2 regions of the Bradyrhizobium ferriligni genome follow, and region 2 is predicted to be linked to the other one. Evidence: predicted binding sites of a transcription regulator. Region 2 holds the regulator's gene; the other holds the start of a gene.
The links. The regulator HrcA, encoded in region 2, represses chaperone genes, less so after heat shock. The targets are predictions, from matches to a motif close to GTTAGCACTCNCNNNNNGNGAGTGCTAAC.
Positions count from the first base shown of each region.

Region 1: a site for HrcA is predicted at 1,396-1,424, ahead of AC1VNY_RS26065 (co-chaperone GroES). Genes of this name have one in related genera too.

Region 1 is NZ_JBXEJO010000046.1:77,284-82,207, reverse strand. Features, by position in the region: partial or broken gene groEL (chaperonin GroEL) at 1-978, opposite strand, end outside; gene AC1VNY_RS26065 (co-chaperone GroES) at 1,048-1,362, opposite strand; gene AC1VNY_RS26060 (hypothetical protein) at 1,655-1,951, shown strand; gene AC1VNY_RS26055 (oxygenase MpaB family protein) at 2,419-3,369, opposite strand; partial or broken gene AC1VNY_RS26050 (DUF932 domain-containing protein) at 3,750-3,863, opposite strand; gene AC1VNY_RS26045 (acyl-CoA dehydrogenase family protein) at 4,105-4,924, opposite strand, start outside.
Region 2 is NZ_JBXEJO010000017.1:33,387-38,310, reverse strand. Features, by position in the region: gene rdgB (RdgB/HAM1 family non-canonical purine NTP pyrophosphatase) at 1-615, opposite strand, end outside; gene rph (ribonuclease PH) at 627-1,340, opposite strand; gene hrcA (heat-inducible transcriptional repressor HrcA) at 1,511-2,599, shown strand; gene grpE (nucleotide exchange factor GrpE) at 2,765-3,370, shown strand; gene AC1VNY_RS12360 (VOC family protein) at 3,419-3,844, opposite strand; gene AC1VNY_RS12355 (helix-turn-helix domain-containing protein) at 3,913-4,767, opposite strand; gene pncA (bifunctional nicotinamidase/pyrazinamidase) at 4,790-4,924, opposite strand, start outside.

The sequences.
Region 1 (4,924 bases), on a different contig from region 2:
GTCGATCATCACCTTCTTGGCGCGACCGAGCATCTGCAGCGTGACGTTCTCGAGCTTGATGCCGAGGTCTTCCGAGATGGCCTGGCCGCCGGTCAGGATCGCGATGTCCTGCAGCATGGCCTTGCGGCGATCGCCGAAGCCCGGAGCCTTGACGGCTGCGACCTTCAGACCACCGCGGAGACGGTTGACGACCAGCGTGGCCAAAGCCTCGCCTTCGACGTCCTCGGCGACGATGACCAGCGGCTTGCCGGTCTGCACCACGGCCTCGAGCAGGGGCAGCAGCTCATTCAGCGAGGAAAGCTTCTTTTCGTATATCAAGACGTAGGCGTCGTCCATCTCAGCGCGCATCTTATCGGCGTTGGTGACGAAGTAGGGCGAGATGTAGCCGCGGTCGAACTGCATGCCCTCGACGACGTCGAGCTCGGTCTCAAGCGACTTGGCTTCCTCGACCGTGATCACCCCCTCGTTGCCGACCTTCTTCATGGCGTCAGCGAGGAACTTGCCGATCTCGGCATCGCCGTTGGCCGAAATGGTCCCGACCTGGGCGATTTCCTCGTTCGAGGTCACCTTCTTGGAGTTTTTTTCCAGATCCGCAACGACGGCTTCGACCGCGAGGTCGATACCGCGCTTCAGATCCATCGGGTTCATGCCGGCGGCAACCGATTTAGCGCCTTCACGGACGATCGCCGCAGCCAGCACGGTCGCGGTGGTGGTGCCGTCGCCGGCAGCATCCGCCGCCTTCGACGCCACCTCCCGCACCATCTGGGCGCCCATGTTCTCGAACTTGTCCTCGAGCTCAATCTCCTTGGCGACGGCAACGCCGTCCTTGGTGATGCGGGGCGCGCCGAACGACTTCTCGAGCACCACGTTGCGGCCCTTCGGACCGAGGGTGACCTTCACCGCGTTGGCGAGGATGTCGACGCCACGCAGCATGCGATCGCGGGCATCGACACCCAGTTTGACCTCTTTAGCTGACATATTTTCCTCCTTGAATTGAAATTCGTCTCTCACCTGCGAGGCAGGGATGAGCGTTTGCGGCGGTCAGCGTTAGGCCGCCTTCTTGGAGCCGGCGACGTCGGTGAGAACACCCATGATGTCGCTCTCCTTCATGATCGGCAGGTCTTCGCCGTCGATCTTGACCTCGGTGCCCGACCACTTGCCGAACAGGACACGGTCGCCGACCTTGACGTCGATGGGGATCAGCTTGCCAGCTTCATCGCGGCCGCCCGGGCCAAAGGCGATGACTTCGCCCTGCGAGGGCTTTTCCTTGGCACTGTCCGGAATGATGATGCCACCAGCAGTCTTCTCTTCGGCGTCGATACGCTTGACCACGACGCGGTCGTGAAGCGGACGGAATTTCATGCGATCCTCCTTGGCTTTTGTGATTATCGTTGGATTGGCAGTCGCAATGAGCGAGTGCTCACCGCTTCTCACATAAGTCTGTGACACTCCCGCGCAAGGGCTTCGACCCATGTCGCCTGTTCGCCCTTGGTGTCTGAACCGTGCCCCTCACTTTGGCGCGGCTGTTTTGGGGGAGATCGGACGTGGCTGCGGGCATATTAAATCGACGCACCAACGCGGAAGTAGGTCCTAGTCCAGCACAGGCCCAATATGCTTTGATGCGCCGGTTAGGACTGAGACGCATGGGTGGCTGATGTACATCTTCATTCGAAAGTACACCAAGGTTCGTTCGGTTGCGGATGCTGCTCGCCGCGCCAAAAGCGGCATCGGTCAGATCCTAAGGGAATCGCCCGGATTCATATCTTATTACGTATTGGATGGGGGCGATGGCGTCGGTGTCGCTGTGATGATATTCAAGGACCGCGAAAGCGCCAATGCTGCGAACAATAAAGTGCTGGATTTCGTTCAAGCAAGCCTGCATGACCTTGATCTTGGAGACCCCGAAATCATCGCCGGGGAAGTTTTGTTGAAGATAGAATCTGATGCGTAAGTCTTTCGCGTGTCGGTTGTCGCGAGAGGACCGGACTTCTCCGCGTGCGGTCTCTACCGCCGCTCGGGACCCGAAGGCGACAGCCGGGAGGCCGATTTATAAGTGCAAACGACGCGTTCTTTGAAGCGATGCTCGTCGGCCGTAGGGGAGGCCTAAGAGGCTGCGGGAGTTCACAAACCTGTCGATCGACCGGAACAAGTGGTCGGCAGGGACGTGTCTTTCGACTAAGAACTAACAAAACAATGCAGCTTGTTCCTCCGTCCCGTCGACGTAAACGTTGACCCGGAAACGGCGACGGTCGACCGGCATGGCCAGTTCTGTTGCGGGAGGTGACAACATAGGCCTGTGGGGCAGCGTCGGCCCACCCAGCCGCGTTCCGCCGAGCTCGAGTTCCTGGCCCGGTCGTGCAGGACCGCGATCGCGGTATAAAAGGATCGCCGCTACGTCCGCGGCTGTCCGGGACAGCTTTACCTGTTCCAGCGCTCTTCCAACCTAGGGCGTCCTATCCATGCCCTGTTCAGGCACCGGGTTGTCCAGCCCAGCTGCGGCGTTCCCTGCAGTCGCGCTCGAGCTTCCTGGTAGGGGCCGACGTAGCGAAGCTGGGTCGGTATTTTGGGATAGATGCGACGTATTCGTGCAACGGCACGCTCTGCGGCCTTCCTGTCGCGCTCGTCACAGGCAAATCCGAAGCCGGCGCGCAATCGGTCCGGTAGCAGCTCGGCACTCAGCGTTTGATACCAGCGCGGCGGCCGCAACCATGGTCGCCCACCGGCGAAGATCTGTCGGGCCACCTCGCGCGCGGCGGTGCTGACGGACAATGTATCCGATTGCATCATCGCCGCGGTGTAGCCGGCGAACGCGTTCCAATCCGCCGGCAAGTCGCTCGACGTCAGCCCGAACAATGCCCCAAACAGCCGGCTCTCGGCCCAATAGCGCTCGCGCTCTTCGACCGTGAACGGAGGCAGGATCAGGTCGTGGACGGCCAGAGCGGTGTCGACGAGGGTCGCGTGAACCCAGCGCAACGCTGCGACCTCGTTGGCGCGGTAGGGCGAGCCGCTCGCGAACGGACCGATTGCTTCGGGCAGGCGGCCGACGATCATGGTATGGCGGTGGTGCAGGTGCCGGGCAGCGGTAAGGGCCGCATCGAGCGAGCCGAACACCATCGTAAACACTACGTCAAAGGTTCGATGGAAGCGACCGATCGGATCCGCGAAGGTTCGCGAGTGCTCGGCCACGGCGGCGGCGACACAAGGATGCGCCAGCTGAAGCAACAAGGCGCGACCGGCTCCCAAAAAGGTGACGGCTTCTCGGTCGATCCGCCAGGTCATCGACCCTGGACCAAAAATGCCCTCGACCGGTCCGGCGGCCCGAGCCCGGACGAAATCAAGAGCGAGCTCGAGGTCGCTTTCGGAGACCAAATGCGCACCTTCCGAAGCAGACAGGGGGGTATTCCACTGGTCCGTGCAGGCTATCGCAATTCAGCAAACCATAGCTCTCTCAACGTTGTCACATGATGTCCACCCGCGCGGAATACGGGGGGCCTGACATTTGGTCGCACCCCATGCGGGTAGGACTGAGCCGGGTGCAGCGGCTGCTACGGCACCGTTTGCTGAAGAAACTGCCCGCCGCCGCCGTCTTTCATACTCTCGAAAGCGTATTGTTTCGATCGAACGCGCTCACTCTGCAGCGCTGTCGTTCAGAGTATCTTGTTCTACGATTCAAAAACTCTCGAAACGAAGCGCGCGGAACGGTCATGACCGGCGCTGGGCTAAAACATTACGGCGCGCTCAAGAGCGTTTTTGATCTGCTCGACGCGATTGGCGGTCAGGCCATATTGCAGGTTGATCCCTGCGAGTGCCGCGAGGAACTGCCCCAGGTGGATGGCGGGTGCGCCAACCTGGCTTGCAAGCTGGCGAAGGCATGGTTTTATTCTCAAAATGATCTCGCCCCTCGCGCTCACAATCGTTTTGAAGGCGAATTTCCTTCGTCCCTACGCTCTTCGCCGCCGCCTTCGGAGGACAGGCGGTCTTGACCCGCCCGATCACTGGTTTGTTGGCGTGGCAAGCACTCGCTGAGGATCGAGCGTGAATCGGCGTGCTCGCAACGCCGGCAACTATAGGATGGACATCCTCGCTCCGCTTGCTAGCGGGACATTAAACATACTGCTCCAATTTGAGGTAATCGTCTGTGAGGACAGGGGAGCGGATGGAAGAAGCTGCGTTTTGAAGAAAGGCATTCAGAGTCCGACTAGCGCGAATGCGGCCTTCAAAACATAGGCGCGCCGGCGCGCGAGTGCGAAGAGTTGCGAATTCGGAACTGACCAGGTCAGCGGCGGCTGCGGCACAATCTGAGGCGGAGGAGCAACCAGCAGACATGACAGCTTGTGCCAGTCCTAGTGTGGTGAGCCAGCCCGCATAGATTAGCACCGCACCGTCTGTCTCGTTGAGCCCAGAGAGTTCCTCAATTGCAGCAGCATGGACTGGCGCCGCACCAAGAGACAGAAAAAGATCGGCTATTTCGTCACGTGTGGCTCTAGAGAGAAGGCAGCGGCCGAGATGTGATAGGAGCGTCTCGGTCGGACCTTCGAAGATACGGAGAATGCGGGCGTCTCGATAGATTTTAGCGACAGGCGTTCCCTCATCGTATCCACGGCCACCCAACAGTTGGACACATTGATCAGCGACGAGGCCGCACCACTCCGACGACAAAACCTTCGTTGCCGATGCAAGGTGGATGTTAGGCGCGCCCTGCGCTGAGACAAGTCGGCAGGAGGCATCCAGCATTGCCTTCACTACTTCGCGCCGGAGTACCATCTGCCCAAATAACTGTTCGATATAGCTGTTCTCAATCATCCGCAGCTTACCTAGTCGGCGATGGCTTGCATAAGAGGCTGCAACCTGGATAGCGCGCTCAAGGGCTCCAAGACCCATTGCCGCCACACCGATACGCCCGCGGTTCATGCTAGATGCTGCT
Region 2 (4,924 bases):
CTCCGCGAGCTTCACGAAGGCGCGGGCGCGATGCGACAGGCCGAGCCCGAGCGGCGGCAGGCCGTGCTTCTCGATGCTGGTCATCTCGCCGAAGGTCCGTGTGTAGCCGTCGGGCAGGAACGCCGGATCATAGCCGAATCCGGCGGTGCCGCGCGGCGGCCAGACCAGGGTTCCATCGACGCGGGCCTCGACCTCCTCGAGATGATCGTCCGGCCAGGCCACGCACAACGCCGATACGAAGTGCGCCTTGCGCCGGTCCGGTGCGGTGGCGCCGCGTTCCTGCAGCAGCCGTTCGATCCGCGTCATCGCCGCCATGAAGTCCTTGCCCTCGCCGGCCCAACGCGCCGAGTAGATCCCGGGCGCGCCGTCGAGCGCGTCGACCACGATGCCGGAATCGTCGGCGAAGGCGGGCAGTCCGGTCGCCTTCGCTGCCGCGATCGCCTTGATCGCCGCGTTGGCACGAAAACTGTCGCCGGTCTCCTCGGGCTCGGCGAGGTCAAGCTCGCCGGCCGACACCACCTCCACGCCGTGCGGCGCCAGCAGTTCCCGCATCTCGGCAAGCTTGCCGGGATTATGGGTGGCGATGACGAGCCTTCCGGTGATTCGGCGGTGCATGACCAATCTGACTACGCCACCGCGATCTTTTGCAAGTCGACCAGACGCGCGACACCTTTGCGCGCCAGCGCCATCAGCGCCAGGAACTCGCCTTCCGAGAACGGCGTCTTCTCGGCGGTGCCCTGCACCTCGATGATCCGGCCGTCACCGGTCATGACGAAATTGGCGTCGGTGTCGGCTTCGGAATCCTCGGCATAGTCGAGATCGAGCACCGGCGTGCCCTGGTAGATGCCGCAGGAGATCGCCGCCACGTTGTCGCGCAACACATTGGTCTTCAGCATGTTGCGGGTCTTCATCCAGTTGATGCAGTCGGCCAGCGCCACCCAGGCACCGGTGATCGAGGCGGTGCGGGTGCCGCCGTCGGCCTGGATGACGTCGCAATCGACCGTGATCTGGCGCTCGCCGAGCGCCTCGAGATCGACGGCCGCGCGCAGCGAGCGGCCGATCAGCCGCTGGATCTCGACCGTCCGGCCGCCCTGCTTGCCGGCCGAGGCCTCGCGGCGGGTGCGTTCCAGGGTGGCACGCGGCAGCATGCCGTATTCGGCGGTGACCCAGCCGCGGCCCTGGCCCTTCAGCCACGGCGGCAACCGCTCTTCCAGCGTGGCGGTCACCAGCACATGGGTGTCGCCGAACTTCACCATGCAGGAACCCTCGGCATATTTGACGACGCCGCGTTCCAGCGACACGGGACGCAGTTCATCGGGTGCACGGCGGCTTGGCCGCATGAAATCCTCCAGAAATCCGAGAAAATTGGCTGGCCGTGCTTGTAGGAGGGGGAAGGGGCAGCGGCAAGGGTTTTCGGCCCCGGTATGGTCCGGTACCACGGGGCCGAATGCATGCTTGTCATCGGCCTCCCGGATCGACAAATTATGCAGTAATTGTGAGGGACTGGAGTGTGACTCACCACGATCCGATTGGCCTGATCGCGCCGCATGCCGGGCTCGCCCAGCTCAACGAGCGTTCGCGCGACATTTTTCGTCAAATCGTCGAAAGCTATCTTGCGACCGGCGAGCCGGTCGGTTCGCGCAACATTTCGCGCCTGATCGCATTACCGCTGTCACCGGCCTCGGTCCGCAATGTGATGTCGGATCTCGAGCAGCTCGGTCTGATCTATGCGCCGCATACATCCGCCGGACGGTTACCGACCGAACTCGGGCTGCGCTTCTTCGTCGATGCGCTGATGCAGGTCGGTGACCTCACCGAGGCCGAGCGTCAATCGATCCAGACCCAGCTTGCTGCCGTCGGCCGCGCGCAATCCGTCGAGGCCGCGCTTGGCGAAGCCCTGACGCGGCTGTCGGGGCTGACCCGTGCCGCGGCGGTGGTGTTGACGCAAAAGTCGAATGCGCGGCTGAAGCACATCGAGTTCGTGCGGCTGGAGCCGGAGAAGGCGCTGGTCGTGCTGGTCGGCGAAGACGGCCAGGTCGAAAACCGCGTGCTGGCGCTGCCGCCGGGTGTTCCATCCTCGGCCCTGACCGAAGCGACCAACTTCCTCAACGCGCGGATCCGCGGCCGGACGCTGGCTGAAGCGCGGCTCGAGCTCGAGACGGCATTGACGCAAAACCGCGCCGAGCTCGATCAGCTCACGCAAAAGGTGGTCGCGGCGGGCATCGCGAGCTGGTCCGGCGGCGAGAACGAGGACCGCCAGCTGATCGTGCGCGGTCACGCCAATCTGCTCGAGGACCTGCATGCGCTCGACGATCTCGAGCGCATCAAGTCGCTGTTCGACGATCTCGAAACCAAGCGCGGCGTGATCGATCTGCTCGGCCGCGCCGAACGCGGCGAGGGCGTGCGGATCTTCATCGGCTCGGAGAACAAGCTGTTCTCGCTGTCGGGTTCCTCGACCATCATCGCGCCCTACGGCGACGCCCAGGGGCGGATCGTGGGCGTCCTCGGCGTGATTGGACCGACGCGGCTGAACTATGCGCGGGTGATACCGACGGTGGACTATGCCGCTCGCATCGTCAGCAAGATGCTCGGCGGCTGACCGGAGGGCGATTTCGCTTTCATTTGACGGGTTTTCTTCACCCAAGCCGGAGATGCCAGTTCCCGAAACCGGTATGTTGCGCTTGATTTTCGCCGCCCAAAGCACGATATCCCGGCAAGCAATCCCCAAGATTTGAACCGACGCGAGTTTTCGAGAAGGCAAGCCATGACCGATCCGAACCGGGCCAATGACAACACCGAGAATTCGGCGCCGACGGGTGAGCCCGTGGTCTCGAAGCCCTACATCATGCCTGACGAGCCCGAGGCCGGATCGGCGGAGGCGCTGGCCAAGGAACTCGCCGAGGCGCGCGACCGGACACTGCGCACGCTGGCCGAGATGGAGAATCTCCGCCAGCGCACCCGCCGCGAGGTCGCCGACGCCAAGACCTACGGCATCACCGGCTTTGCTCGCGACGTGCTCGATATCGCCGACAACCTGCAGCGCGCGCTCGATGCGGTGCCGGCCGAGACCAAGGAAGCCGCCGATCCCGGCCTGAAGGCGCTGATCGAAGGCGTCGAGCTGACCGAACGTTCGCTGCTCAACGCGCTGGAGAAGAACGGCGTCAAGAAGTTCGACCCGATCGGCGAGAAGTTCGATCCGAACTTCCAGCAGGCGATGTTCGAGGTGCCTGATCCGTCGGTGCCGTCGGGCACCGTGGTGCAGGTCGTGCAGGCCGGTTACATGATCGGCGAGCGCATCCTGCGTCCGGCACTGGTCGGCGTCTCCAAGGGCGGCGCCAAGGCCGTCCCGACGGCCGACATCACCGCCTGATCCGTCCAACCCCGGCTGCCCGTTTGTGAGCTCGCGGATTGCGCGGGCTCACGGTCGCGGCTTCTCGTGTGCCTTCGGCCAATAGGTGCCGAAGCTCCAGAGATTTCCTTCCGGATCGCGGCAGGCGAAGTCGCGGCTGCCATAGTCGGTGTCTCGCAGTTCCATCTCCATCTTTGCGCCGCTGGCCTTGACCTTCGCGTGCAGCGCGTCGGGATCGTCGACGGCGATATAGATCGAGTCCGTGCGGCGGTTGTCGAGGTCGCCGACCAGCCTGCCATATGCGTCGTCGCGGCTCTGGCCCAGCATCAGCATCGAGGAACCATAGGCGAGCTCGGCGTGATGGATCACGCCGCCATCGCGGTAGACGACGTGTTCGGTGAACCCAAGCACCGTCGTGAGCCAATTGGTCATCGCCTCGGCGTCCTTGCAGCGCAGGGTCGGATAGATGCGGGGCGGTTCGATGTCGTGCGTCATGGTCGCTCACCTCCTTGGCTGACGGCGCCATCCTGCACGAGGCAACGTGGCGTCGGCTTGAAGGTTTGTTACCAGTCCGCCAGCCCATCGTCGGCGTGAACCAGCCGGCGGTCGGTCAGCGCCTGGCGGCGCGCCCAGGCGGTTGGCGGTTCGCCCGCGAACTCGACGAACTCGCGGGCGAGATGGGCCTGGTCGGCATAGCCGCTTTCCGCCGCGATCCCCGCCCAGCCAAGCGCGGCGCCGCTTTGTGCCAGCCGGCTCGCCCGGTGAAACCGCATCATGCGCGCCAGCGATTTGGGGGCGAGGCCGAGCTCGGACCGAAACCGGCCGGCCAGATGCTTGCGGCTCCAGCCGATCTCGTCGGCCAGTGCCGTGATGCTGACAGCACCGGCCGAACGCGCCAGTTTTCGATAGGCGAACGCGACTTCGGGAGACGGCGTGTGGCCGGCGCGGCGCAGCACGAACGCCTCGATCAGGTCGAAGCGGCGCTGCCAGCACGCCACGGCGCCGAGCTGCTCGCGCAGACGACGGCCATCACGGCCGAGCACATCGCCGATATCGACCATGCGCCCGACGAGGTCGGTCACGGCGCCGCCGAAGAAGCTGTAGGCGCCGAGCGGGGTGAAATCGACCTGCACGCAGGCAGCGTGGCCGTCGGACTCGATGTAGACAGGCCCGGCATGCAGGCCGGCGGCGAAGCTGAGCTGACGATCGGCCGCACCGGGCTCGCGCGACAGCGCGATCAGGAACGGCGAGCCGAAACTGATGATCAGCGGGACGATCAGCGGCGCGGTCTGCCGTTGCGCGAACCGGCCCGTCGCGGTCTCGCGATAACCGGTGATCCGGACGATCAGGCCCGCCAGGCGCGGCGATGGCAGGCGCTGCGCGAGATCGAATGCAAGGGGTGACGCAGACGCGGCCATGCGGATCTCGCGAGGCTGCGTCTTACGCGATATCCGTGGACTGGATGCGCTTGACGCCGGCCTTGGCCATGTCGTCCCATGCCTTGGCGAGCGATCCCTGGGTGTCGATGCCGCGACAGGCGTCTTCCACCACATAGGTCTCGAAGCCGGCCTTGCG